DNA from 4 places in the Specibacter sp. NPDC057265 genome. Region 4 is predicted to be linked to each of the others. Evidence: riboswitches for the same ligand, from Rfam matches in the RefSeq annotation. Region 4 holds a riboswitch; each other region holds the start of a gene.

Region 1 (6,937 bases), on a different contig from region 4:
GGGGATCCGGCAGTGGATGCTGCGCTCAAGGCCGATTTAGCCGGCTCCTTGAAGGACCGGGCGGAAAACATCATGATTGTGGATTTGCTGCGCAATGACCTCTCGCGATTCGCCCTTGCCCATACCCTGCAGGTCCCGCGGCTGTGTGCCATTGAAAGCTACGCCACCGTGCATCAGCTGGTCAGCACCATTGAGGCGCAACTGGCGCCGGGCAGTTCCCGGGCACAGGCAGTCGCCGCGGCATTTCCGGCCGGCTCCATGACGGGGGCACCGAAAATCAGCACCATGGCCATTTTGACTGCCCTGGAATCCGGCCCGCGCGGCATCTACTCCGGTGCCATCGGGTATTTCTCACTCAATGCCGCAACGGATCTGTCGGTGGTGATCCGCACGCTGCTCTGCCAGGACACCCCCGACGGCGGCACGGACCTTTCCCTGGGCATCGGCGGTGCCATCACGGCTGATTCCAATGACGAGGCCGAATGGCAGGAAATCCAAGCCAAGGCCCACGGGGTCCTTTCCACCCTGGGTGCAGACTTTCCGGGTTGATGCAGCCGCACCTGCGCGCAGGTGCGCGAATTATTGAATGGTGGCCGTCAAGCGCGCCACATTGTCAACGTAACGGGCCATAATGGGGCGGTTCACCCACTCCTCGAGCAGCAGTTCCCGCGAAACGGCACGGTAGTCGTCCTCCACCTGGCGCATGCGCTGAACCACGCCGTCGTCAATCATCATGACGGTGACCTCCAAGTTCAGGGAGAAGCTGCGCATGTCCATGTTTGAGGAGCCGATGATGGCCACCTCGGAATCAACGGTGATGTGTTTGGCGTGCAGCACAGCGGGCTTGGGGTACAAATAAATGCGCACCCCGGCTTTCAAAAGCGCCTCGTAGTAGGAGCGTTGGGCGTGGTGCACCAGGAACTGGTCCCCCTGTTCGGACACAAAGAGCTCCACGTTCACCCCGCGTTGGGCCGCAGTGGTGATGGCATACAGCAGGGAGTCATCCGGCACAAAGTACGGGCTGGAGATGGTGATGCGGTCTTCGGCCGAATACAGCAAGGTATTGAACAGCCGCAGGTTGTTTTCCGTGACAAAGCCGGGCCCGCTGGGGATCACCTGGCACAGCGAACCGCCGGAAAAGGAATCCCAGTGGTAGCTTGCCAGCTGGGATTCAAGGGTTTCCTCGGTTTCGGAGGACCAGTCAGTGGCGAACATGACGTTCAAGGTCCCCACGATGGGACCTTCAAGCCGCGACATGAGTTCCACCCACTTGCGGCCCACCTTGCGATTGCCCTTCCTGCGGTATGACGGTTCAATGACATTTTGTGAGCCGGTAAATCCCACCCGGCCATCCACCACCAGGATCTTGCGGTGGTTGCGCAGGTCCGGCCGGCGCCACTGGCCCTTCACAGGCAACAGCGGCAACATCCGGCGCCATTCAATGCCACTGGATTTGAGCCGTTTGATCATGTGGCGGTAGCCCGGCACGCGCAGGGAGCCAATGTGGTCAAAAAGCACGCGCACCCGCACCCCACGCGCAGCGGCGGCCTCCAATGCGGAGAACAATTTCTCGGTGGAACCGTCGGTGCTCATGATGTAAAACTCGGCATTGACGTATTCCTTCGCCTGGCCCACCGCATCGGCCATGGCGTCCAGCGACTCCTGATAGCCGGGAAGCAACTGCACGGAATTGCCGCCCAGTGCAGGGAAGAAACCCAGGTTCTGGTTAAGCTGCATCACCGATTTCACCCAGGTGGGCCCCTCGTAGCTCTGCACCTGGGAGGCAATGTCAGCGGTGCCCTCCACCACGCGGGCGTTGACCGCCTGCTGCGTTTCCCGGCGGCGTCGGGAGAGGCGGAAGTTGCCGAACATGAGGAACAAAACCAGCCCAACATACGGCAGGAAGAATATGCACAGCAGCCAGGCCATGGCCGTGGTGGGGCGGCGGTTTCCGGGGATGATGCCCAGCACCACTATGCGGATTGCCAAATCCAGAAGCAAAATAAGCGCCGAGAGCCAAAAACTTGTGTCCACAGGCAAACTGAAGATTGTCGAAATCACGCATGTTCTCCTGTTAATCCGGCCATTTCCCTCATGGTGACATTACCCTAGGCGGCCTCGGCTCCGTGCCGGGCCCTGCCCTGGCTCCCGGCCCCGGCGCTAAGCTCAAGGCATGACAACACTGGTTTTTCTGGACCCCCAGCATCCCGCCGGACGTCTGGCCGACCCTGCAGCACCCGCCATCATGGCCACGGACCAGGGCCTCACGCGCGGCGACGGGATTTTTGAATCGCTCCTGGCCGTCAAGGGCGCCCCGCGGAAGCTCGGAGCGCATTTGGCACGCCTGGCGGCGTCGGCGGAGCTCATGGATCTCACCATCCCGGACGCCGGGGCGTGGCAGGCAGCCATCCTCCATGCCCTTGCCGCCACACCGGAGTCCCAGGATCGCCAGTGCACGGTGCGGCTCACCGCCACCCGCGGACCCGAGGGCGCCCATCGGGCCACCGCGTGGGTGGCCGTCAGCACGGTGTCCCCGGCCTTGGCGGCCCAGCGGGAAAAGGGCCTGGACGTAATGCTTTTGGAACGCGGTTATGACAGTGACATTGCCGCCCGTGCCCCCTGGCTGCTGCTGGGCGCCAAAACCCTCTCCTACGCGGTGAACATGGCAGCCCTGCGGCACGCGCACAGTGAAGGCGCCGACGACGTGATTTTCACCAGCCGTGACGGATTGGTCCTGGAAGGCCCCACCTCCTCGGTGCTGCTGGCCCACATTTCCGACGATTCCGGCGACCCTGTCAAACGGCTCATCACCCCCCACCTGGACACCGGGATACTGCCCGGCACCACCCAGGGCGCACTTTTTGCCGCGGCGCGGGACGCCGGCTGGGAACTGGGGTACGGCCCGGTGACGCCAGAGGATCTGCTCGACGCCGACGCCGCCTGGCTCATTTCCAGCATTCGCCTGCTCGCCCCCATCAACACCATTGACGGGCACAGTGTTGGGACGGCCGGGATCCGGCAGGTGTTGACCGCGGAACTGTCAGCGCTGCTGGCACAAACCCTTTAGCGGGCAGTGGCAAAACACGGCGGCATGGCCCACGCGGGCCTCACGGCCCCAAACCCTGCGGGGGAGGTGGTTTGCGGGGTGGGCGCATATTGACGTGCATGCTTTGCCGTGGCCACCATTGCCCTGATGTAACCTGGCGCTATAAAAGCGTCCCAGCTGCCGTCACGGCGGGCGGTTGTGTTACTTTCAAGGTGAGTAACGAGTGCCAGCGCCAAGCCCTGACTTGCTGGCCGGCAACCCTCTTTCCGGCGGGGTGCCTCAGGTGAATACTCGGCAAACCCAGCTACCCGTGGCTGACCGTTTGCAAGCGTGATCCACCCTGCGACGCGAGAGCACATCAAGGCCCGCGCCTCGGCACCAATTCCCGCTTGCTGCGTGCCAGCTGCACTTGAGGAGTCACCATGTCCGCGGACGAATCCCCCCTAAGTTACAGGCTCATCACCGGCCCCGATGACAGGTCCTTTTGCGAGCGCATCTCCGCCGCCCTGGCGCAGGGATATGTGCTGCACGGCAGCCCGGCCGTGACGGGCAATGCCGGCCAGGTCATCTGCGCCCAGGCAGTTGTTCTACCCCACGCCATTGCCCTTGCCGATGCCGCCGTGACCTCGGCCGTGGATGGCCTTGAATCTGCGCACGACGCCGGCGGGGAAACCGCGTGAGCCGCGCAGGGGATCTCAGCCCCCAGGCCGCGTGGGAACTGCTGGATGCTGACAGCGTGCTCCTTGATGTGCGCACGAGTGGGGAATGGCAGCACATTGGCGTCCCCGACCTCTCCAGCCGCACGGCCGATGTGGTGTTCATTGAATGGAATACCGGTGACGGGAGCACCAATGCGGACTTTCTGCGGCAGCTGACGGAGGCGGTTCCAGTGGAGAAAAAACTGTTGGTGCTGTGCCGCTCGGGGGTTCGCTCCCTGGCCGCGGCCCAGCTCGCCAGCGACGCCGGTTACACCGCCTACAACATCCTGGAGGGTTTTGAAGGCGTGCAGGATGGCTATGGCGACCGTGTGGTCAATGGTTGGAAAAACCGCGGCCTGCCCTGGAAATAAGTCCCCGCACGCCCCAGCCCAGCGGCCGCGGGCCGACGGCGGATCCACCCATGATGGGCCCCAAACGGATAAGGAATCTTTAGTGAGCAACTTCAATGCACAAGCCGCCACGTGGGCACAGGATACCCAAGCCGTGCGTGGCGGCTTGGACCGCAGCAACTTCCAGGAAACCTCGGAGGCCTTGTTTCTGAACTCCGGATTTGTCTACGAATCCGCCGAAGCCGCCGAAGCCGCCTTCACCGGCGAAGTGGACCGCTTTGTCTACTCACGTTACGGCAACCCCACGGTCGCCGGCTTCCAGGAACGTCTGCGTCTGCTGGAGGGCAAGGAGGCGTGCTTTGCCACGGCGTCGGGCATGTCGGCCGTGTTCACCGCCCTGGGCGCCTTGCTGGGCGCCGGGGACAGGGTGGTGGCGGCCCGCTCGCTGTTCGGCTCGTGTTTTGTAATCCTCAATGAACTGCTGCCGCGGTGGGGGGTGGAGACCGTGTTTGTGGATGGTCCCGATCTGGCGCAGTGGCGGCAGGCCCTGTCAGTTCCCACCACAGCCGTGTTTTTTGAATCACCGTCCAACCCCATGCAGGAAATCATTGATGTGCAGGCTGTCTGCGATTTGGCACACGCCGCCGGAGCGCAGGTGGTGGCCGACAACGTTTTTGCCACGCCGCTGTTGCAGCGTTGCGGAGACTTTGGCGCGGACATCATTGTCTATTCGGGCACCAAACACATTGACGGCCAGGGCCGGGTGCTGGGCGGGGCCATCCTGGGCAGCAGGGAATTCATTGACGGGCCCGTCAAGAACCTCATGCGCCACACGGGGCCCTCGTTGTCGGCGTTTAATGCCTGGGTGCTTTTGAAGGGTCTGGAGACCATGAACCTGCGGGTCGGCCACTCCTGCCGGAATGCCTTGGCACTGGGTGAATTCCTGCAGGCCCAGCCGCAGGTGTCAAAGGTGCTTTATCCCTATTTGCCCTCGCATCCGCAGCACCAGCTGGCCAAAAAGCAAATGAAGGCAGGGGGGACGGTGCTGACCTTTGAACTGGCTGAACCTGCCTCCGGCACCCGCAAGGATGCTGCCTTTGCCCTGTTGAACGCCTTGGAAATCATTGACATTTCCAACAATTTGGGCGACGCCAAATCCCTCATCACGCACCCGGCCACCACCACGCACCGGGCCATGGGTCCGGAGGGCCGGGCCAGCATTGGCCTCAGCGACGGTTTTTTGCGCCTTTCGGTGGGTCTGGAGGATTTGGCGGATCTGCAGGGCGATCTGGCTCAGGCGCTGGCGACCCTGTAACTTCCGTCAGCGTGGCGCGAGCGCCGCCAGCCACTGCTCCAGCAATGCCTTGTCGGCAGCGTTGATGACCACTGCCGGATCATCAATGGCGGGGCCTGTCACCAGGGCCAGGGCCTCCGGCGGGAAAACAGCCATCCATTTTCCAGCCTCGGACGGCTTCCCGGCCGTGGCCATGGCAGCGACGCCTGCGGCATCGCAGAGAAAGGCGTCGCTGCCGCCGGCACAGGAGTCTATGATGCCCACTTTTCCAGCGATCAGAGCACGGACTTCCTGCGGCTGCATCAGGGTCCGGGTGGGCCCCACACTGAACTGCACCACCGTCTTGGGGGGCCGCTTGGCCCGGCGGGCGGGGAGGTGCAGCACTTCAACGAGCAGCTCCCCCAGCACCAGCGGCACCAAAGGCCGGCCGTCCCCGGCGGAAGGGCCGGCAGCTGCAGTGTCAGGGGCCGTTGCGCGGCGAGACCAGGGGGACATGTCCCCCAGCCTACCCACCGGCCGGCGGACCGGCGTCGTCCAGGGAACCGCGCAGCTCAGTCCTGAAAGTACTCAATTTCAGCACCAACGGTGTTCAGCCGCTCGGCAAGGTCCTCATAGCCGCGTTCAATGACGTAGATGTTGCGCAATTCGGAGGTGCCCTTGGCGGCCAGCATGGCCAGCAAAATGCAGGCGGCCGGGCGCAGCGCCGGAGGGCAGCCAATTTCAGCCGCACGCCATGCGGTGGGGCCGGTGATGTCAATGCGGTGCGGGTCCAGCAGCCGCACCCCGGCGCCCAGGCGGTTCAGTTCGGTCAGGTAGATGGCCCGGTTCTCGTACACCCAATCATGGATCAAGGTGGTGCCCTGGGCGCAGGAGGCAATCACGGCAAAGAACGGCAGGTTGTCAATGTTCAGGCCGGGGAACGGCATGGGATGGATTTTGTCCGGGGCCGCCTTCAGGGTGGACGGCAGCGTGGTGATGTCCACCAGCCGGGTCTTGCCGTTGCGGGCGAAGTATTCGGCGGACTTGCGGTACATGAAGCCCATCTGCTCCAGAACCTTCAGTTCAATCTCCATGAACTCAATGGGCACCCGGGTCACGGTGACCTCGGACTGCGTCACTATCCCTGCAGTAATCAGGCTCATGGCCTCGATGGGGTCCTCGGAAGGGGCATACTCTATGTCGACGTCGATGCGCGGCTTGCCCTTGATGGTCAGTGTGGTGGAACCCACCCCCTCCACCTTGATGCCGAGTCCCTGCAAATAAAAACACAGATCCTGCACCATGTAATTGGGGCTGGCGTTGCGAATCACGGTGGTGCCTTCGCGGTGCGCGGCGGCCATGATGGCGTTTTCCGTCACGGTGTCACCGCGCTCGGTGAGCACGAAGGTCCGGTCTTCAGCATCGCTTCGGGGGGCCTGCACCTGGTAAAAGCCGTCATGGGCGTTGACATTGAGCCCAAACTCCCGCAGTGCCTGCATGTGCGGCTCCACCGTGCGGGTGCCCAGGTCACAGCCGCCGGCGTAGGGGATGCGGTAGGGGTCCGCCTCAT
Region 2 (6,937 bases), on a different contig from region 4:
TGGAGAACATTGCCACCACCGCCAAGACCATGCCTGAATTTCCTGCCCTGTGGGCAGCCATGATGGCGCAGACGCAGCAGCCGTCGGCCCAGGAGCAAGGGTCCGCGGCGGTGGAAGCCAAGGCTTAAAGATGGCAAAGGATTACAGCAACTGGGACGAGTCCAATGTCCGCGTGCGGGCCAACAAAAAGGGCAGCCGGCCACGCACCAAGGACCGCCCGGCCCATGACGATGCAGTCATTGGGCGCATTGTCACCGTGGACCGCGGGCGCTACACGGCCATTGTGGATGAGGACCTGCCCACCGAGCGGATCCTGGTGGCCGCCCGCGCCAGGGAACTGCGCCGCAACCCGGTGGTGGCCGGTGACTTTGTGGCCCTGGTGGGGGACGTCAGCGGCAAACCCGACACCCTGGCCCGGCTGGTCCGGGTTCAGGACCGCCGCACCCTGCTGCGCCGCAGCGCCGACGACACCGACCCGGTGGAGCGCGTGGTGGTGGCCAACGCCGAGCAGCTGGTGATTGTCGTGGCGGCCGCCAACCCCGAACCGCGCACCGGTTTCATTGACAGGGCGCTGGTGGCCGCCTACGACGCCGGCATAGCCCCGCTGCTGCTGATCACCAAGACCGACATCAAGGACCCCGCGGAGCTGCTGGCCAATTACGAGCACCTGGACATGACCGTGATCATCAGCCGCACGGCCACCGACGGCGCCTCAGGCATTGACGCCCGCAGCGACGACGGCGACTCCGCCCTCCTGGCCGGTGGCGCCGTGGAGCAGCTGCACGGCCATTTGGACGGCAAGGTCTCGGTCATGGTGGGGCATTCAGGCGTGGGAAAATCCACCATGGTCAATGCCCTCACCGGATCCCGGCGCGCCACCGGCGGCGTCAATGCCGTCACCGGCCGCGGCCGGCACACCTCCTCCTCGGCGTTGGCCCTGCAGCTGAAAAACGGGCTGCCGGGATCGTGGATCATCGACACCCCCGGCATCCGCTCCTTTGGCCTGGCCCACGTCAACGCGGACAGGATCCTGCAGGCCTTCCCCGATCTGCAGCCCGGCACCGACGGCTGCGAGCGCGGCTGCAAGCATGACAGCGTGGCCGTCAATTGCGGTCTGGACCCCTATGTGGAGCAGGGCAACGCCGGCGACGCCGGACCGGCGCGCCTGGCCTCCCTGCGCCGGCTGCTGGGCACCAGCGACCGCACCGAGGGCCGCGCGGAGGCCAAGGAACTGGGAACCATTGATTAACGGCCCGTGGCGCCACCGCGCCCTGCCGGGCATTGGCGGCAAAGCGCGGTAGCGTGAACACATGACCTGCGCACCTCAGACGTACAATGACGATCTCCGCCTGGCCCACGTTTTGGCAGACAGCGTCGATTCCCTGACCATGTCCCGGTTCAGGGCCCTGGATTTGGCCGTGGAGACCAAGCCGGATCTGACCCCGGTAACGGACGCCGACAAGGCCGCGGAGGAATCCATCCGCAGCCAGCTGGCCAGGGTGCGGCCACGGGATGCGGTGTTGGGGGAAGAGTTTGGCAGCAGCGGGCATGGTTCGCGGCGCTGGATCATTGACCCCATTGACGGGACCAAGAACTTTGTGCGCGGCGTGCCCGTGTGGGCCACCCTCATCGCCCTCGTGGAGGACGGGGTGCCTGTGGTGGGCCTGGTCAGCGCCCCTGCCCTGGGCAAGCGCTGGTGGGCCGCCCAGGGAACCGGGGCGTACATGGGCAAGTCCCTGGCCGCCGCCACGCGCATCCGCGTTTCCAATGTGGCCGAACTCAAGGACGCCTCCCTGTCCTATTCCTCGCTGACCGGCTGGGCCGAACGCGGGAACCGGGACGACTTCATCTCCCTCACCGATGACGTTTGGCGAACCCGCGCCTACGGGGACTTCTGGTCCTACTGCATGGTGGCCGAAGGCAGCGTGGACATTGCCTGCGAACCTGAATTGAACCTTTATGACATGGCGGCGCTGGTTCCCATAGTGCAGGAGGCGGGGGGCCGTTTCACCTCCCTTGAGGGCGCCGACGGTCCTTTTGGCGGCAACGCGCTGGCCACCAACTCCATCCTGCACCGTGAGGTGCTGCAGCGTTTGAACCCCGCCTGGGATGATTTGTTGAACTAGCTGCGCGTTCCCGGCGCGGTGGCGCCACGTCAACGTTCGTAACAAGTTTCCCCGGCGGGGAACTTGGGCTACTCTTTTGGGCATAGGTCACGAGTGCCAGCGCTAAACCCCGGTTTGCTGGCCGGCAACCCTCCTTTCGCGGCGGGGTGCCCCGGGTGACGACCTGGCCATGACCATTCGGTGATGGCAAGCGCGGACTCCTACGCCCTTGGGGTCCTTTGGTGAGAAGGAAACACCCATGAGCCATGCCCTTTTGGAAAAAACCCTGGCCGGCACGCTGGCGGACTCGCCGTTGTTGCCGGTGGTGGGACATGATTTGCTGGCGCCCCTGATCCACGGCGGCAGCATCCGTTACGCCAACTTGGACTATGCGGCCTCGGCGCCGGCGGTGGCGGAAGTCGCGGACCACTTGAACGAGGTGTTGCCCTATTACGCCAGCGTCCACCGCGGCGCCGGATTCGCCTCCCAGGTAAGCACCTCCCTGTATGAAAATGCCCGCACCATTGTGGCCGACTTTGTGGGCGCCCGCCCCGACGACACCGTCATCTTCACCCGCAACACCACTGATTCGCTGAACCTGCTGGCCGGGTGCGTGGCCAGCATCCTGGCGCGCAATGGCCATCTGGCGGGCCGTTCCAATGCCCACGGCGAGGTGTTGTACCTGGACATTGAGCACCACGCGAACCTGCTGCCCTGGCAGGGCCTGCCGCACCGCGCGGTGGTGGCAGGCGATTCCCTGGCAGCCACCCTGGCCCGGGTGGAAACCGCCCTGCGCGCCGGAAATGTGCTGCTGCTGGCCGTCACGGGGGCCTCCAACGTCACCGGGGAGGTGCTGCCCGTTGCCGAACTGGCCGCCCTGGCGCACCGGCATGGGGCCCGCATTGTGGTCGACGCCGCCCAGCTGGCCCCGCACCGCCGGATTGATGTCCAGGCCAGCGGCATAGACTACCTGGCGTTTTCCGGCCACAAACTCTATGCCCCCTTCGGAGCAGGGGTCCTGCTGGGCCGCCCCGATTGGCTCGACGCCGGGGCACCGCATTTGGCCGGCGGCGGCGCCGTGAAGGAAGTCCGGCTCGAATCGACCCAGTGGACCCACGGTCCGGCCAGGCATGAGGCCGGCTCCCCCAATGTTTTGGGCGCCGCCACGCTGGCCAAGGCCGCCAGCGTGCTGGGCGCCCTGGATCCCGGGCAGTGGGCGGAGCATGAATCCCTGCTGCGCGCCCACCTGGTGGCGGGGTTGGCGGCGCTGCCGGGGGCCACCGTCCACAGGATGTTCCCCGATTCACAGAGCCACCCCGGCTGCGGCAGCATTGGCGTGGTCAACTTCTCGGTCACCGGCTACGACGCCGGCCTGGTGGCCGCCTATCTGGCGGCCGAACACGGCGTGGGCGTACGCGACGGAAGGTTCTGCGCGCACCCCCTGCTCAAACGGCTGGGGCTGCCGGCCGGATCCCTGCGCGCCAGCTTCGGGGTGGGCTCAAGGCTGGAGGATGCCCAGCGGCTCATTGACGGCGTCGCAGCGCTGCTGCGGGACGGGCTGGGCTGGGATTATGAGGTGGACGCGGGCCGCTGGATCCCGGTAAACGATGAACGCCGGTTCCCGGCTTGGGCGCCCAACACACCCGGCACGGCCGGCGCCGCCCCCTGCTCCACCGGCCAGGGCGGAAGCGGTGCGGGTATGGTTGAAGCGCACTAAAGCCTTGAACCGACGGGAGCACCATGGCAGGCACTGGCGGACCGGTTTTTGATCCCGGGCGGCGCACCGACCTGGCGGCGGCGTTCCTTGCCGGCGGCGGCCACTACCACAAGGTGCGCCCCGGGTACCCCGGGGAATCCCTGCAGTGGCTCACGCACAACAGCGCCGGCCGGATCCGGGACGTGCTGGATGTGGGTGCCGGAACGGGCAAATACACCCAGCTTTTGGCCCAGCAGGATTGGCGCCTCACAGCCGTGGACCCCTCGGCGGACATGTTGGCCCAGCTCCGCGGCCAGTTGCCGCAGGTCACGGTCCAGGTGGGCACGGCCGAGCAGCTGCCTCTGGCCGATGGCAGCTTCGACCTTGCGGTGGTCGCCCAGGCCTGGCACTGGTGCGACCCCGTGGCCGCCAGCACCGACATTGCCCGTGTGCTGCGCCCCGGCGGGTCCCTGGGGCTGATCTGGAACCAGCTCGACGTCGAACTCCCCTGGGTGCACCGGCTGGCCCGCATCATGCACGCCGGGGATGTGCACAAGGCCGGCTTCCGGCCTGCACTGGGAGCCGAGTTCGCCCCGGCACGCGTCCACCGCAGCCACTGGGCGCAGGAGCTGACGCCGGAGGGCATCATGGAACTCGCCCAGTCCCGCAGCTACTATTTGCGCGCCGGCACAGCCGTACGCGCCAAGGTCATGGCCAATCTGCAGTGGTATCTGCACGAGCACCTGGGCCACCCCGCGGGCAGGGAACTACAGCTGCCCTACGTGACACAGACCTGGCACAGCAGCAAACTCTAGCCCCGCCGGCGTTGCCCCGGCCGCGCCCCTCGACAACAGCACCTTCACCCGCCTATGATTTCGGCATACCTAAATTATTTCCTTAGGCACAGCGAAGGTGGTCAAGTGCTCGATACTGTCAAGCCGGTCAAGGCGCGCCGGCCGCGCGCCCGGATGCTCCTGCTGCTGGGCCCGGCGTTCGTGGCGGCGATTGCCTATGTGGATCCCGGCAATGTGGCGGCGAACCTGACGTCCGGGGCCAGTTACGGCTACCTGCTGGTGTGGGTTCTGGTCGCAGCCAACATCATGGCCATGCTGGTGCAGTACCAATCGGCCAAGCTTGGCGTGGTGACGGGAAAGTCCCTGCCGGAACATTTGGGTGAGCGGTTCAAAACCACCAGCCGCCGGCTTTTTTGGGTGCAGGCGGAACTGGTGGCGATGGCCACCGACCTGGCCGAAGTGGTGGGCGGGGCCATTGCCCTGTACCTGCTGTTCCAGATCCCGCTGCCCTTGGGCGGGCTGCTGGTGGGGATTGTGTCCATGATCCTGCTCAGTGTGCAAAACCGCCACGGCCAGCGTTCCTTTGAATCCGTCATTGAGTTCCTGCTGGTGATCATCACCATTGGCTTCCTCACCGGGCTGGTGTTGAGCCCTCCGGATCCGGCGGGCGTGGCCGGCGGCCTGATGCCACGATTCGCGGGAACCGACAGCGTGCTGCTGGCCGCAGGCATGTTGGGGGCAACAGTCATGCCGCACGCCATTTACCTGCACTCCCAGCTGGCCAAGGACCGGCACACTGACGCCCGCAACACCCCGGAGCGGCTGCGGCGGATCCTGAAGGCCACGCGGCTGGATGTGGTGCTGGCCTTGATCCTGGCCGGAGCCGTCAACATTGGCATGCTGCTGCTGGCAGCTTCCACCCTTGGCGGGGTGGCTGGAACCGACTCCATTGAAGGCGCCCACGCGGCCATTGTGGAGAACCTGGGAACTGTGGTCGGCGTCGTCTTTGCCGTGGGCCTGCTGGCTTCAGGGCTGGCCTCGACGTCGGTGGGCGCCTACGCCGGAGCCACCATCATGAATGGCCTGCTCAAGGTCCGCATCCCGCTGCAGGCACGGCGCGTCATCAGCCTCATCCCGGCCCTGGTCCTGCTCTCCGTGGGCGTGGACCCCACCTGGGCGCTCGTGGTCAGCCAGGTGGTGCTGAGCTTTGGCATCCCCTTCGCCTTGATTCCCCTGCTGCGGCTGACCGCCAGCAAAAAAGTCATGGGCGAACACCGGGACCGGCTCCCGCTGCGCGCGGCGGCGCTGCTCAGCGTGGTGCTGATCGTGGCCCTGAACGCGCTTTTGCTGTGGCTCACAGCCACCGGTCAGGCCTAGGCGCGGCTACGGACGATGGGCGTGCAACGGGTAGTCTGGAGGGGTGAAACACGTGGCCGCATCCTCCAGCATTGAAGACTACGTCAAGGCCATCTACTCCCACACGGAGTGGCAGGACAAGCCCATCACCGCCACCGCGCTGGCCACACGGCTGGGGGTGGCAAATTCCTCGGTGTCGGAAATGGTGCGCAAGCTCAAGGATCAGGGCCTGGTGGACCACAAGCCCTACAGCCCCATCCACCTCACGGCCAACGGATTGCGGCTGGCCCTGTCCATGGTCCGGCGCCACCGGCTCCTGGAGAGCTACCTGGTCCGTGAACTGGGATATTCCTGGGACGAGGTCCATGAGGAGGCCGAACGGCTGGAACATGCCGTGTCGGACCATTTCATTGAACGCATGAGCGCCAAGCTGGGCCACCCGGACCGGGACCCCCACGGCGACCCCATTCCCACTGCCGCCGGCCACATCACCATGACCCCCTCACACCGTCTGGACGAGCTCGATCCCGGCCACTGCGGACGCGTCTCGCGCATCAGCGACCATGACCCGGATCTGCTGCGCCACCTCCAGAGCCTGGGCATCGGCCTGGACACCGAATTGATGGTGCTGGGCAGGCCCCCCTTCGGTGCCGGGCTGCAGGTGCGCGTACTGGACTCCCCCACCGACGGGCCCGACGCCGGGCAGATGCTGGGCGACGAGGTGGCGGCATCGCTGTGGCTGGCGTCCGAAGGCACCCATGCCGGCTGCACGGTGCAGCAGCTCACGGGCGGTTCCCTCATGCACCGCCACAGCCCCACGGCGGTGGCGGCACACCCTGGCGCCCATCAACAAGCGCCAGGGTAAAATTCACCGCCGCACAGACCGCCAGGAGGGCCGCAGCTCCGGCCGCTGTGTTTGTCTGGGCAGCGGCAGGGTTGTCCATGATGGTCACTTTCCTGCTGGCCGGGGGTGGGGCCGCGCCGGC
Region 3 (6,937 bases), on a different contig from region 4:
GTGAGGTCACGCTCGACCCTGCTCAGGAAACCCTTGGTCAAGCCGGTGGCATCGGCCACCTGTTCAATGGTGAGGCGCTGGTTTTGGCGTGCGGCACGGATGCGGGAGCCAATGGCGACGGGGCTGACGCTGGGTTCTACAGGCAATGCTTTCACGGCGGTTCCTCACGTCCCTGACCCACGCGGGCGCTGCGGGATTGACTGTGCTAACGGTCACAGTTTAGCCTAATAGACAACAAATGTTGTTTAGAAGGCAATATTTTTGGGGGATCCTACTACTTCACTCTTTGGAGCATCGCGTGGACTTGAATATTGCCATTGTTGTTTTATACCTGGCGGCCATGCTGGCCTTTGGCTGGTGGGGAAAGTCGCGCACTAAGAACAATAGCGACTTTTTGGTGGCCGGACGGCGGCTGGGACCCTTCCTCTACACCGGAACCATGGCCGCCGTCGTGCTCGGTGGCGCCTCCACCGTGGGCGGCGTGGGGCTGGGCTACAAATTTGGCATCTCCGGCATGTGGCTGGTGGTGGCCATTGGTGTGGGCGTGCTGCTGCTGAGCCTGCTCTTTGCCCCCACCTTGCAAAAGCTGAAGATCTACACGGTCTCGCAAATGCTCAGCCTGCGCTACGGCAAGGAGACCACCAAGGCCTCCAGCATTGTCATGCTGGCCTACACCATTATGATTGCCGCCACCTCCACCGGCGCCTACGCCACCATCTTTGTGGTCCTCTTTGACTGGGAACGCTGGGTGGCCATTGCCGTGGGCGGTGCCATTGTGCTGGTCTATTCCACCATTGGCGGCATGTGGTCCATCACCTTGGCCGACCAGGTCCAGTTCGTCATTAAGACCGTGGGCATTTTCCTGCTCATGCTGCCCTTTACCTTGAACGCCGCCGGCGGCCTGGACGGGGTCCGTTCACGCCTGGAGGAAAGCTTCTTCCAGTGGGACGGCATTGGCGTCAGCACCATCGTGACCTACTTCGTGGTCTACACCCTGGGTCTTTTAATTGGCCAGGACATCTGGCAGCGCGTCTTCACGGCCAAGACCCCTTCCGTGGCCCGTTGGGGCGGCGCCACCGCCGGCATCTACTGTGTCCTCTACGGTGTGGCCGGTGCCTTGATTGGCTTGGCCGCGAAGGTGGCACTGCCCGCCATTGATGTGGCCGGCTTGGGCAAGGACGCCGTGTACGCCGAAGTGGCCACGCAACTGCTGCCCATTGGCATTGGCGGGATCGTCATGGCGGCCGCCGTCGCAGCCATGATGTCCACTGCCTCCGGCGCCCTCATTGCCGCGGCAACGGTGGCCCGCGCCGACGTGGTGCCGTTTGTGGCCAGCTGGTTTGGCAAGTCCATTGACAACTCCGACTCCGACAACCCTGACGAGGACATCAAGGGCAACCGCATGTACGTGCTGGGCCTGGGAATCCTGGTGGTGGCGATTTCCATCCTGGCCACCGACGTGGTCTTCGCCCTGACGGTTGCCTACGACATCCTGGTGGGTGGGCTGCTGGTGGCCATCATTGGCGGGCTGGTGTGGCGCCGGGGCACCGGAGCCGGCGCCGCCTGGTCCATGCTGGCCGGCTGCGCCGTGACGCTGGGATCCCTGGTGATGTACGGCACCGGCATTTGGCACAGCCTGGACCCCCTTAACGACGGCATCTTCGCCAATGAGCCCATCTACTTCGGTCTGGCAGCGTCGCTGCTGGTCTACGTGGTGGTCTCGCTGCTGTCCACGCCCACCCCGGCCCACGTCCGCCAGGGATGGGACGACCGCCTGGCGGCAGCGGCCGCCGACAGCAACCCGGAGCACACCGCCGGCGTTTCACGGTAGTTGGTCCGGCTGGTCGGCACTGCCTGCAATGGTCGACGGCGGGAGCTTGCGTCACATATGACGTAACCTCCCGCCGTCGACCATTTTAAGAAGTATTCTAGGTGGCAGCTTCAAGAGATGCGGCGCCAAGCTCCGACTGGCCGCACACCAACCCCATGCTTCACGGGTGGTTCGGATGAGGAAGCGGCCGGCGGTGACCTCCGCGGGCAAGAGCAAGCAAAGGGTTTTGTCATGCCGTTCCCCCCTGCCGTAAAGTCCGCTGCGTCCACTTTGCCCACCCGCCACCGCCCAGCCAGCGCCGGCGAACCCATAGCGATTCCCGTGCTCCCGGCCGTGGAGGTGCAGTCCGGCGCCGTGACGTTCATGACCCCGGGGAGGTTCCACCAGTACTGGTCGGCGGAAGCCTCCGAACTCAATGCCGCGCTCGATCAAGCAGTGCGGGCAGCGCAGTGGATGCCTCAAATCGGCACCCTGGTGGTGACGGTGGCCCAGACAGGCGTCCGCTCGGGACGACGCATTGGTTTCCGGCTCGCGGCCCGCTAATTTTCGGGCTGATGGGTGAGGCGTCGTGGGGTGACCACGGCACCGCAGGTTCCGGTGTCCCTCAACCTATTTGTGAGGATCACCGGCCAGACATTCCTGCCGGGAAGCGTTACAGTGGTGGCTGACTTTGAGGAGCAGTGCCGTGGCAGAAAGAATTCCCACCCCCACCGAAATCAAGCGGTGGCGCCAGTATCTGGCCGATGAACGGGCCGAAGCGGCTGTCTACCGGGATTTGGCCAGCCGACGCGAGGGTGAGGAACGTGCCATCCTGTTGGCCCTGGCCCAGGCCGAGGGCCGCCATGAACAGCACTGGTTGAAGCTGCTGGGCCCTCATGCCGAACCGCCCTTGCGGGCCTCCACCCGCAACCGGTTTTTGGCCGCGATGGCCCGCCGTTTTGGCTCGGTGTTTGTTTTGGCGTTGGCGCAGCGTTCGGAATCCCGCTCCCCCTATGCCACCGATGCCGATGCCACCGATGCCATGGCGGCGGATGAATCCATTCACGAGGAAGTCATCCGGGGGCTTGCCACCCGCGGTCGCATACGCCTCTCCGGGTCCTTCCGTGCAGCTGTGTTTGGCGCCAATGACGGCTTGGTCAGCAATCTCTCCCTGGTGGTCGGCATGGCCGCCACCGGTGTCTCCAGCCAAGTGGTCCTATTCAGCGGCATTGCCGGCTTGCTGGCCGGGGCACTTTCCATGGGTGCCGGGGAGTTTGTGTCCATGCGCTCCCAGCGTGAACTGTTGGACGCTTCCCAGCCCACCCAAATCACCCTTACGGCCGCCCCTTCACTGGATTTGGCGAACAACGAACTGGTGCTGGTGTACCGGGCCCGCGGCATGTCGCTGGAGGCGGCCGAACACCGTGCCGCCGAAAGGTTGGGCCAGTTCACCTGCGATTGCGATCCGAGCCTGTCCCTGCAGCCGGAGAACTTTGAAAAGGCCGATGAGCATGAATCGCTGGGCACCGCCTGGGGCGCGGCAGCCTCCAGCTTTTGTTTCTTCGCCTCGGGCGCCATCATTCCCATCCTGCCGTTCCTTTTTGGCATGACGGGCATCAATGCCCTGCTGCTCGCCTGCGCGCTGGTGGGAGCAACACTGATGGGAACCGGTGCCGTGGTGGGCCTGCTCTCGGGTGCCTCCCCGTTGGGACGCGGACTGCGGCAATTGGCCATTGGCTTGGGCGCCGCTGCTGCAACGTACCTGCTGGGCCTGGTCTTCGGCACCGTGGTGGGCTAGTTTTCCAGCGGCAGGCCCGCGGCGCGGCTTGGCGCGGGCTGGCGCGGCTTGGCGCGGGCCAATCCGTCGAGACCGACCCAGCGGCTTCGAACCCGACGTGGCGCTGCGGCATACCCGGCAGTGCCGGGTCGGTTTCGGCGAGGGACCCGCAGCGAAGGCGGACCGGCGGCCCCGGCCAAGGCAAGAAGAAGGGCCCCACGGGTATCCGTGGGGCCCTTCCTTAAAGCAACGGCGTTACAGTGCGGCGTATACTTCGCGCAGCAGTGTGGCGGTCTCGGAAGGCGTCTTGCCAACCTTGACACCGGCAGCCTCAAGGGCTTCCTTCTTGGCCTGGGCCGTGCCCGCGGAACCGGAGACGATGGCGCCGGCGTGGCCCATGGTCTTGCCCTCGGGAGCGGTGAAGCCGGCCACGTAGCCAACAACGGGCTTGGTGACGTTGGCCTTGATGTACTCGGCTGCGCGCTCTTCAGCGTCGCCACCAATTTCACCAATCATGACAATGGCCTTCGTCTCCGGATCGGCCTCGAACGCAGCAAGCGCGTCGATGTGCGTGGTGCCGATGACAGGGTCGCCACCAATGCCAATGGCGGTGGAGAAGCCCAGGTCACGCAGCTCGAACATCATCTGGTAGGTCAGGGTGCCGGACTTGGAGACCAAGCCGATGGGGCCCTTGCCGGTGATGTTGTTGGGCGTGATGCCTACAAGCGCTTCGCCGGGGGTGATGATGCCGGGGCAGTTGGGTCCAATGATACGGGTGATCTGGTTCCCGGAAGCATCGACCTTGGACTGGGCCAGGGCCCAGAACTCGGCGGCGTCCTGCACCGGCACGCCTTCAGTGATGACAACCACCAGCGGAACCTGCGCTTCAATGGCTTCCACCACGGCGTCCTTGGTGAAGGCCGGGGGGACGAAGACGATGGAGACGTCTGCGCCGGTCTTTTCCACGGCCTCTGCCACGGTGCCGAACACGGGCAGTTCGACGGCGCCGTGCACAACCGTGGTGCCGGCCTTGCGTGCGTTCACGCCGCCCACCACCTGGGTGCCGGCCTTGAGCATCAGGGCGGTGTGCTTGGTGCCTTCGCCGCCGGTGATGCCCTGGACGATGACCTTGGAGTCCTTAGTCAAAAAGATAGACATAGTTTCTAAACCTCTACTTTGCTGCGTGGGCGAGCTCGGCAGCCTTGTCGGCGCCCTCGTCCATCGTGGCGGCCAGGGTGACCAACGGGTGGTTGGCATCGTTGAGAATGCGGCGGCCTTCTTCAACATTGTTGCCGTCGAGGCGGACGACCAGCGGCTTGTTGGCAGCTGAGCCCAGCTCGGCCAGTGCACCGACAATGCCCTTGGCGACAGCGTCACAGGCGGTGATGCCACCGAAGACGTTGACGAAGACGCTCTTGACCTGGGGGTCGTTGAGGATGACGTCCAAACCGGCGGCCATGACCTCGGCGGATGCTCCACCACCAATGTCCAGGAAGTTGGCGGGCTTGACGCCGCCGTGGTTTTCGCCTGCGTAGGCCACAACGTCCAGTGTGGACATGACCAGGCCGGCACCGTTGCCAATGACGCCCACTTCGCCGTCGAGCTTGACGTAGTTCAAGTCCGCGGCCTTGGCCTTGGCCTCCAAGGGGTCGGCCGCTGCTGCATCTTCGAGCTTGAGGTGGTGCGGGTGGCGGAAGTCGGCGTTCTCATCCAGGGAGACCTTGCCGTCCAGGGCGACGATGTCGCCGGCGCCGGTGCGTACCAGCGGGTTGACCTCCACCAGGGTGGCATCTTCTTTAACGAAGACGTCCCACAACTTGATGATGGTGGCGGCGACCTTGGGGGCCAGCTCGGCGTTGAAGCCTGCGGCGGCGACGATTTCGTCAGCCTTGGCCGCATCGATGCCAACGGCCGGATCCACAGCCACACGGGCCAGGGCCTCGGGGCGCTCAACGGCCAGTTCCTCAATTTCCATGCCGCCTTCCACCGAGCACATGGCCAGGTAGTTGCGGTTGGCGCGGTCCAGCAGCACGGAGAAGTAGAACTCCTCGGCAATGTCGGCGCCGGCGGCGATCATGACCGTGTTCACGGTGTGGCCCTTGATGTCCATGCCCAGGATGTCCGAGGCGTAAGTGAACGCTTCATCAGCGGTCTTGGCAACCTTCACGCCGCCGGCCTTGCCGCGGCCACCGACCTTCACCTGTGCTTTGACGACTGTGACGCCGCCAATCTTCTCGGCTGCTGCCTTTGCTTCTTCAGGGGTGTGCGCCACGATGCCGGCCAACACGGGAACGCCGTGAGCCTCAAACATGTCGCGCGCCTGGTATTCAAACAGGTCCACGGATTGGTGTCCTTCTACGTCGAAGTAGTGATGATCAGGAGCGTCAGCCCCTTTTTTACACATTACCGCCTTGGCGTGGAAGCACATATTTGAATAATGCACCACAGTGCTCAACAGTTATTCGGCTCACAGAGCGGTGGCTTGGACGCACAGATGCGTTGCGCAGCTACCCGGCGGGGGCCGCCGTCGCCGCCGGGGCAAAAAGTTCATAGCTTTGCGCATCCACAAAGAAGCCGACGCCGGCGGCCAGATTGGCGCACGCGACGCCGTCGTCCATGGCCCCGCACCGGTAGCCTTGGCCGTCCATGGCCTGGCCCGGCGAGAGCACCGGCAGCTCGGCCAGTTCCTCGCTGACGGTGCCGCGGGGGCCGAAGGCCGCTTCTATGGCCGTCACTCCGGCCCGGCAGCCGCCGTAGCTTGCCTTGTCCGGGGCCAGCAACACGGTGCCGCCGAGGTAGCCAATGTTGGTGCCGGCGCAGTTCCCGTCGCGGTCCTTTTCCTGCACCGGCGGATAGTTCACCATTTGGCAGTTCACCACCGGGATGATGGGCGCGGCGGCATTGGCGCTGTCGGTGTAGTTGTTCGGTTCCCAGGGCTGGTTCAGATGTCCGGCCCGCGAGGAAGTGAAGACGCAGGCAGTGTTGCGCGAGTCCGTCACGAACTGCTGCAGCGTCTGGCCGATGGCGTCCTCGCTTGGCTGCGCCACCGGCATGGCCTTGAGCCGCTGCACATAGCTCAAGCTTTGCTCCGGTGGCTGCACCGCCGACGGTTCCGTGGGGGCCACGGGCATGGAAATGCAGCCGCTCAGCGCCAGGACGGCCGCCGCCCCCACGGCGCCCCAAGCCGCCACCGGACGTGCCGGCAGGGTGCGTTTGTTAAAAATCATGCCACCAGCTTGCCCCCTGGCGGCCCGTGGGCTCAACCATCCTCCTTCACCAGCGGCGCGTAGCGCAGCAGCAGGCGCTTCTCGCCAATCTCAAAGCGCACCTTGGCCACTGCCTTGTCCCCG
Region 4 (6,937 bases):
TCCACGCCTCCGGCCGGGCAGCGGATGCTTGGCTGCTGGACGGGGCGCGCCTGGCCTGGCGCACCCGCATTTTGGCGCGCTTGTCAGCGGATCTGCGGGTGCGCCTCTTCCAGCAGGCCGAAGAGGAGTCGGTGCGGGTCTTCGCTGCGAACCTGCGCGATGTCCTGCTCGCCGCCCCCGCCGGCAGCCGGACAACCCTGGGGCTGGATCCGGGTCTGCGCACGGGAACCAAGGTGGCCGTGGTTGATGGCACAGGCAAGGTGCTTGCCGCCGACACCATCCATCCGCACGCTCCAGCCAGAAAATGGCAGGAATCCCTGGCCACCCTGCTGGGGTTGGCCGACAAACACCACGTTGAACTCATCGCCATCGGCAATGGCACGGCCAGCCGCGAAACCGACACGCTCGCCAGCGAACTTGTCGCCGAACTCAAACGCCGTGATCCAGGGAGGACAGTGACCAAGGTCGTGGTGTCCGAGGCGGGCGCGTCCGTATATTCGGCATCGGCGCTGGCCAGTGCGGAACTGCCGGGCATGGACGTGTCCCTGCGCGGCGCCGTCTCCATAGCCCGCCGCCTGCAGGATCCCCTGGCCGAACTGGTGAAGATTGACCCCCGGTCCATTGGCGTGGGGCAGTACCAACACGATCTGACCCCCGCCAAACTGGAGCGCTCGCTGAACGCCGTCGTCGAAGACTGCGTCAATGCCGTGGGCGTGGACTTGAACATGGCCTCGCCGGCCCTGCTTTCACAGGTGGCGGGCCTGGGTCCGCTGCTGAGTGAAAACATTGTGGCGCACCGCAACCAGCACGGGCCCTTCACCAGGCGGCGGGAGCTGCTTAAAGTTCCCCGGCTGGGCCCCAAGGCCTATGAACAATGTGCAGGCTTTCTGCGCATTGCCGGTGGCCCCGAGCCCTTGGACGCCTCCAGCGTGCACCCGGAAGCCTACGGTGTGGCGCGCAGGATCCTCACCGCGGTGGGAGCGGCCCCGGCGGACATCCGTGCCGGGGTTCACGCCGCGGCAACAGTGGATCCGGCAGCTTTTGTGGACGGCAGCTTTGGCCTGCCCACCGTGAAGGACATCATCGCCGAGTTGCAAAAGCCCGGCCGGGATCCCCGCCCCCGCTTTGAAACCGCCACGTTCGCCGCCGGCATTGAAAAAATCACGGACCTGCGCCCAGGCATGATCCTGGAAGGCACGGTCTCCAATGTGGCCGCCTTTGGCGCTTTCGTGGACATTGGCGTGCACCAGGACGGCCTGGTCCACGTCTCGGCCATGAGCAGCTCCTTCGTCTCGGACCCCCACACGGTGGTCAAATCGGGCCAGGTGGTCCGCGTCAAGGTCCTGGAGGTGGATCCGGAACGCCGGCGCATCTCGCTTTCCCTGCGCCTGGAGAACGACGCCGCGGCGCGCGGGCAGGGCAGGGAGGTCCCGGGCACCGCCGGCGGGGCCCGGCCCAAGGCGGCACGGCAGGTGGCTGCGGGGCCACGGGGCCCACAGAAGGCAAAAGGGCCGAAAGCCGGGCCGGTGGTGGACACGGCCATGGCCGAGGCCCTGCGCCAGGCCGGATTGCGAAAGCCGACACAGTAGCCATTAATTCAGGATGCTGCCATTTTCGGGCCGAAAATCAAGCATTGTTTCGGCAAAAGTCATATAGGCGTCACATTGTTGCAGGGCCCAGGGGATTCTTCCAGACTTGATGCCAAGGTCATGAGTGCCAGCATCCAGCCCCGGCTTGCTGGCCGGCAACCCTCCTTCCGCGGCGGGGTGCCCCGGGTGAAGACCTGGCACCGAATCGTCCGGTTCCGGTGCAAGCGCGGGCCAGCAGTGCCACGGCCCTCCCGCATGCGTGCGCAGGAGGGCTTTGTTGCCGGTCCCAAGTGTGAAGGAACGCATCCATGAGCAATGGTTGGTCATTTGAAACCCGTCAGATCCACGTCGGACAGGAGCCCGACGCCGTCACCGGCGCCCGTGCCCTGCCCATTTACCAGACCACGTCGTTTGTGTTTCCCTCGGCCGAAAGCGCCGCGGCACGTTTCGCGCTTGCTGAGCTGGAACCCATCTACACCCGCATCGGCAACCCCACCACCGACGCCGTGGAACAACGCATCGCCAATCTTGAAGGCGGCGTCGGCGCCCTGCTGCTGGCCTCGGGACAGGCCGCAACCACCTTTGCAATTCTCAATGTGGCCGAGGCCGGGGATCACATAGTTTCCAGCCCCAGCGTCTACGGCGGCACCTTCAACCTCTTCGCCCACTCGCTGAAAAAGCTGGGCATCGACGTCACCTTCGTGGCCGATCCGGACAATGCCGAGCAATGGCGCGCGGCCGTCCGGCCCAACACCAAGGCCTTCTTTGGCGAAACCGTTTCCAACCCCCGCCAGGACGTTTTGGACCTGGAAACCATCAGTGGCATCGCCCATGAGGCGGGCGTGCCCCTGATTGTGGACAACACCTTGGCCACGCCCTACTTGATCCGGCCCTTGGAATGGGGGGCGGACATTGTGATCCACTCCGCCACGAAGTACCTCGGTGGCCACGGCACCGCCATTGGCGGCGTCATTGTGGACGGCGGGACCTTTGACTTTGCGGCGGATAAGGAAAAGTTCCCCGGCTTCAACACCCCGGATGAAAGCTACAACGGCCTGGTGTTCGCCCGTGATTTGGGCGTGGGGTCCGCACTCGGGGCAAACCTGGCCTACATCCTCAAGGCCCGGGTGCAGCTGCTGCGCGATCTTGGCGCCTCCATTTCACCCTTCAACGCCTTCCTGATCGCCCAGGGGCTGGAAACCTTGAGCCTGCGTGTGGAGCGGCACGTCAGCAACGCCGTCGAGGTTGCGCAGTGGCTGGAGGGCAATGACAATGTTCAGTCGGTGGCCTATGCGGGCATTGCCTCCAGCCCCTGGTTTGAGCGTGGCCGCAAATATGGGCCCCGGGGCACCGGCGCCATTGTGGCCTTCGACATTGTGGGCGGGGCCGAGGCCGGTCAACGCTTTGTTGACGGCTTGGAACTGCACTCGCACGTTGCCAACCTGGGCGATGTGCGCTCCCTCGTCATCCACCCGGCGTCCACCACCCACGCCCAGCTCACGCCCGAGCAGCAGCTGGCGGCGGGCGTGCGCCCCGGACTGGTGCGGCTCTCGGTGGGACTGGAAAACGTTGCCGACATCATTGCAGATCTCGAGGCGGGATTTCGCGCGGCAAAATCAGCGTGAGTTCCATGCTGGAACCGAAAACCGCCGACGCCGGGTTCCCCCCGGACACCAACAACCGCACCAACAACCACACCGGCACGGCTCCCTTGTGGTCCGCGGCCGTGGGGCAGGGCGGGGGACTGCTGCGTTCCATGGACATTGGGGCGCTGACGCTGGAGGCCGGCGGTGAACTGCCGGGCGTAACGCTGGCCTATGAATGCTGGGGCACGCTCAATGGGCGCGGCGACAACGCCGTGCTCATTGAGCATGCGCTCACGGGCAGCACCCACGTCAGCCGCGGCGACTCCGAGGAAGACGGCTGGTGGGAAGGTCTGGTGGGTCCAGGGGCTGTCATTGACACCGACAAATACTTTGTGGTGTGCGCGAACATGGTGGGGGGCTGCTACGGCAGCACCGGGCCCTCCAGCATTGCCGCCGACGGAAAACCGTGGGGTTCACGTTTTCCCTTCATCACCATCCGCGACTCCGTCCAGGCAGAGGCGCAGCTGGCCGCGCAGCTCGGCATCCGGTCCTGGCATGCCGTCATTGGCGGCTCCATGGGAGGGGCCCGGGCACTGGAGTGGGCTGTCAGTTTCCCGGCGATGGTCCAGCGCTGCGCCGTGGTGGCCTCGTGCGCGGCAAGCACCGCCGAGCAGATTGCCCTGGCCCAGGCGCAGCTGTTGGCCATTGTCCAGGATCCCCATTTCGCCGGCGGAGACTATTACGACGGCGCGGCCCCCACCGCCGGGCTGGGGCTGGCGCGGCGCATTGCCCACATCAGCTACCGCTCCGAAGCCGAGATGGGTGCCCGCTTCGGTCGTGTGGCCCAGGACGACGCCGGCACTGTCACCGCCGCACGCAATGTCGGCACGGGGGCGGGGCTGTACCGGGTGGAGAGCTATTTAGACCATCAGGCCCGCAAGCTGGTGGGCAGATTTGACGCCAACAGCTACATTGCCGTCACTGAAGCCCTCATCAGCCACGATGTGGCCCGCGGCCGCGGGACCTTGCAGGAGGCCTTGTCAGTGACTGCTGGGGTGGAATTTTTGGTGGCTGCCGTCAGCAGCGACAGGCTGTATTTTCCCGCCCAGTCGCGGGAACTGGCCGCGGCACTGCCCGGCAAGGTCACCTGGGGGCTCATTGACTCACCCATTGGCCACGACGGTTTCCTGACCGAGGTGGAAGCCGTGGGGGAACTGCTGCAAAACTCGCTGTTCCGCGGCTAAAAATTCTTGAAGATGGCTTCGCGGTGGCCTGCATACTGCTCGGCAGTGACCTGCCCGGCCCGGCGGGCAGCATCCAGGGCGTCGAGCTGACGCTTGAGTTCGGCCTCCACCCGCATGCGCTCATGGGCGAAGCCGGCCTCATGCGCCCCAAGGGGGGTGTTGTGACCCTTCAACGGCACCCCATTGAGCAGCGTCGTCGCGTGGGGTCCGGCGTTCCGGTCCGTCCCGGGCGGCCTTGCCGCCGGTGTGCGGCTGCGCTTCTTCCGGGCGGCCGCGCGGATGAAGGAGCTCACCACGGCCACGGCGGCCAGCAGTACAACAAGGAACGGCTGGAATGAAAAGGAGCCCTCAGCCGAGGCGGCCGCACCCTCCATCACCCCTTGACTGGACAAGATTCCCACGGTTCACCTTTTCTACCCGGGCGCGCCAACTGCAACACCTGGCTTCATCCTAGTGCGGCGCCCGGGGGCATCCCCATGCGCGCCCCGGGCAGGGCGTCCCACGGGGGACGCAACGGGGGGACGCAACAGCGGATGCAACAGCGGCAAAGTGGAGCGGCCGCTCAGCGTTCACGGACCACCACGGGGGCGGGGGTGGGCCGCTTGGGGCCCACCCCGTCTCCCAGGGATTGGTGCCGAAGCCTGCGCAGCACCCAGGGGAAGAAAAACTCCCGGGCCCACACCAGGTCCTCGGCGCGTGCGCTCTGCCACCTTTGCTGGGGCAGCGGCGCCGGCTCCATGGGCACCAGGGTGTGCGGAAGCTGCAGCGCCGCCAGGGCCATGATGGCAATGGTGTGGTGGCCCAGGGGTGAAAAATGCAGCCGGTCCCCATCCCACATGCGGTGGTCGGCGAGCTGCTCCAGGGACCACATATTGGCCACCACCACGCCGTGGCGGGCGGCAATGGCGTGCAGGTTCTCATTGTAGATGGCCACACGCCCGCGGATCCTGGCCAGCACGGGCATGGTGCGCACATCGGGTCCGGTGAAGAGCAGCACCGTGGCCCCGGTGGCACGCATGCGGGCCACGGCCGCATCCAGTTTTTGGGCCAGCGTGTCCGGGTCGGCGCCGGGGCGGAGCAGGTCATTGCCGCCGGCGGAAATGCTGATTAAATCGGCCTGCAGCGCCAGTGCCGGTTCCAGTTGTTCACCCAGGATCTGGGCCAGCAGTTTGCCACGGATGGCCAGATTCGCGTAGTTGAAGTCCGGGCAGTTGCGGCTGAGTTCCTCGGCCACACGGTCGGCCCAGCCGCGGTGTCCGCCGGGGCTGGAGGGTTCCGGGTCGCCAATGCCCTCGGTGAAGGAATCACCCAGGGCAACGTAGCGGCGCCAGGGATGCGGGGCCTGGGAATTCTCCATGCCCATATGGTGCCCCCAAACAGGGGGGATGCGCCAGCAGCTGCCCTTATTTGGGTGCCCCGGCCGCGCATGAAACGATGAAGCCATGAGTGAAAACCCCACAGTCCTATGGTCCCGTCCTGAAGATGCCCGCGCCGGAACACCGTTGTTGGTGGTGTTCCATGGCTACGGCGCCGACGAGGCGGATTTGTTCTCCCTGGCCGGCCAGCTGCCCGGCGAGTTCACGGTGGCTGCGGTGCGTGCCCCGCTGCCGGCAGGTGCCGGTTTTGCCTGGTTCCCGCTGCGCAGCGATCTGGGCTATGCGGTGTCATCGGTGACCGCCGCTGCGGCCGGCGTCGAACAGTGGCTTGAGGCTGTCCGTGGGGCACACAGTTCCGTGAGCCTGTTGGGATTCTCCCAGGGCATGGCCCTGGCCACCACGCTGCTGCGCCACCGCCCCGCCCGTTACGCGGCAGTGGTGGGCCTGTCGGGCTTCGTGGTCGATGCCGAAAATGACAGCTACTTTGACGACGACGCCGTGGCGCAATGCAGGCCGGAGATCTTCTGGGGCCGGGACCAGGCGGATCCCGTCATTCCACAGGCAGCCATTGAAGCCACCAACAGCTGGATGCATGCCCACGTCAAGCTCACCAAGGTGCTGTATTCGGGCATCATGCATGGCATCAATGCCCAGGAAATTGCCCACGTGAGCGAGTTCCTGCAATACAAGGTGCTTGACGCCCGCTAGCAGGCAGGGCAGGGGTGCAGCCGCAGTCAGCCGGCGGTGATGCGGACGGTTTCGCCGTTGACCGTGACGGTGTCGCCGTGGTGCAGCTGGCGGCCGCGGCGTTCATCAATTTCCCCGTTGACCTTCACCAGGCCGTTTTTAATCAGCTCGGCCGCCTCCACGCCGTCGTCCACCAGGCTGGCAAGCTTGAGCAGCTGTCCCAGGCGGATCATGCTGTCGCGGATGGGAATGTCAATGATCTCGTGTGAACTCATGCCTTAATTGTGCCCCACGGCCGGTGCCCTGGCTGACGTAGGGCTGACGTCAGGGCGGTGCGGGCGGGTGTGCAATATTTGGTCACGCGCTGCAATTGCCGCGCGGGCACTGTAGCTTGGAGCGGACACCGTCCCCGCCGTGCCTGAGGAGAATCCGCCATGCCTGCCACCCCCGCCCTT

Evidence for each region. A riboswitch is a leader RNA that binds a small molecule or an ion and turns the genes downstream of it on or off. The one in region 4 is predicted to bind S-adenosylmethionine.
Region 1: another riboswitch for S-adenosylmethionine. It lies ahead of ACFUCV_RS10000 (DUF1737 domain-containing protein); the one in region 4 lies ahead of ACFUCV_RS00750 (bifunctional o-acetylhomoserine/o-acetylserine sulfhydrylase).
Region 2: another riboswitch for S-adenosylmethionine. It lies ahead of ACFUCV_RS05265 (aminotransferase class V-fold PLP-dependent enzyme); the one in region 4 lies ahead of ACFUCV_RS00750 (bifunctional o-acetylhomoserine/o-acetylserine sulfhydrylase).
Region 3: another riboswitch for S-adenosylmethionine. It lies ahead of ACFUCV_RS03840 (hypothetical protein); the one in region 4 lies ahead of ACFUCV_RS00750 (bifunctional o-acetylhomoserine/o-acetylserine sulfhydrylase).

What each region holds. Positions count from the first base shown of each region.
Region 1 is NZ_JBHUYE010000011.1:99,400-106,336, forward strand. Features, by position in the region: gene ACFUCV_RS09985 (chorismate-binding protein) at 1-549, shown strand, start outside; gene cls (cardiolipin synthase) at 580-2,034, opposite strand; gene ACFUCV_RS09995 (aminodeoxychorismate lyase) at 2,174-3,067, shown strand; SAM riboswitch class IV at 3,262-3,383, shown strand; gene ACFUCV_RS10000 (DUF1737 domain-containing protein) at 3,469-3,726, shown strand; gene ACFUCV_RS10005 (rhodanese-like domain-containing protein) at 3,723-4,115, shown strand; gene ACFUCV_RS10010 (O-succinylhomoserine sulfhydrylase) at 4,198-5,409, shown strand; gene ACFUCV_RS10015 (hypothetical protein) at 5,416-5,883, opposite strand; gene ACFUCV_RS10020 (UDP-N-acetylglucosamine 1-carboxyvinyltransferase) at 5,940-6,937, opposite strand, start outside.
Region 2 is NZ_JBHUYE010000005.1:16,677-23,613, reverse strand. Features, by position in the region: gene aroA (3-phosphoshikimate 1-carboxyvinyltransferase) at 1-128, shown strand, start outside; gene rsgA (ribosome small subunit-dependent GTPase A) at 131-1,249, shown strand; gene hisN (histidinol-phosphatase) at 1,311-2,126, shown strand; SAM riboswitch class IV at 2,212-2,325, shown strand; gene ACFUCV_RS05265 (aminotransferase class V-fold PLP-dependent enzyme) at 2,365-3,822, shown strand; gene ACFUCV_RS05260 (class I SAM-dependent methyltransferase) at 3,846-4,616, shown strand; gene ACFUCV_RS05255 (Nramp family divalent metal transporter) at 4,722-5,972, shown strand; gene ACFUCV_RS05250 (metal-dependent transcriptional regulator) at 6,016-6,816, shown strand.
Region 3 is NZ_JBHUYE010000003.1:147,349-154,285, reverse strand. Features, by position in the region: gene ACFUCV_RS03850 (helix-turn-helix domain-containing protein) at 1-155, opposite strand, end outside; gene ACFUCV_RS03845 (sodium:solute symporter) at 341-1,831, shown strand; SAM riboswitch class IV at 1,940-2,050, shown strand; gene ACFUCV_RS03840 (hypothetical protein) at 2,063-2,374, shown strand; gene ACFUCV_RS03835 (VIT1/CCC1 family protein) at 2,517-3,608, shown strand; gene sucD (succinate--CoA ligase subunit alpha) at 3,843-4,745, opposite strand; gene sucC (ADP-forming succinate--CoA ligase subunit beta) at 4,759-5,928, opposite strand; gene ACFUCV_RS03820 (hypothetical protein) at 6,095-6,814, opposite strand; gene pcrA (DNA helicase PcrA) at 6,847-6,937, opposite strand, start outside.
Region 4 is NZ_JBHUYE010000001.1:153,933-160,869, reverse strand. Features, by position in the region: gene ACFUCV_RS00755 (Tex family protein) at 1-1,589, shown strand, start outside; SAM riboswitch class IV at 1,706-1,822, shown strand; gene ACFUCV_RS00750 (bifunctional o-acetylhomoserine/o-acetylserine sulfhydrylase) at 1,898-3,214, shown strand; gene ACFUCV_RS00745 (homoserine O-acetyltransferase) at 3,346-4,419, shown strand; gene ACFUCV_RS00740 (hypothetical protein) at 4,416-4,820, opposite strand; gene ACFUCV_RS00735 (SGNH/GDSL hydrolase family protein) at 4,982-5,776, opposite strand; gene ACFUCV_RS00730 (alpha/beta hydrolase) at 5,862-6,503, shown strand; gene ACFUCV_RS00725 (RNA-binding S4 domain-containing protein) at 6,530-6,757, opposite strand; gene ACFUCV_RS00720 (lactonase family protein) at 6,917-6,937, shown strand, end outside.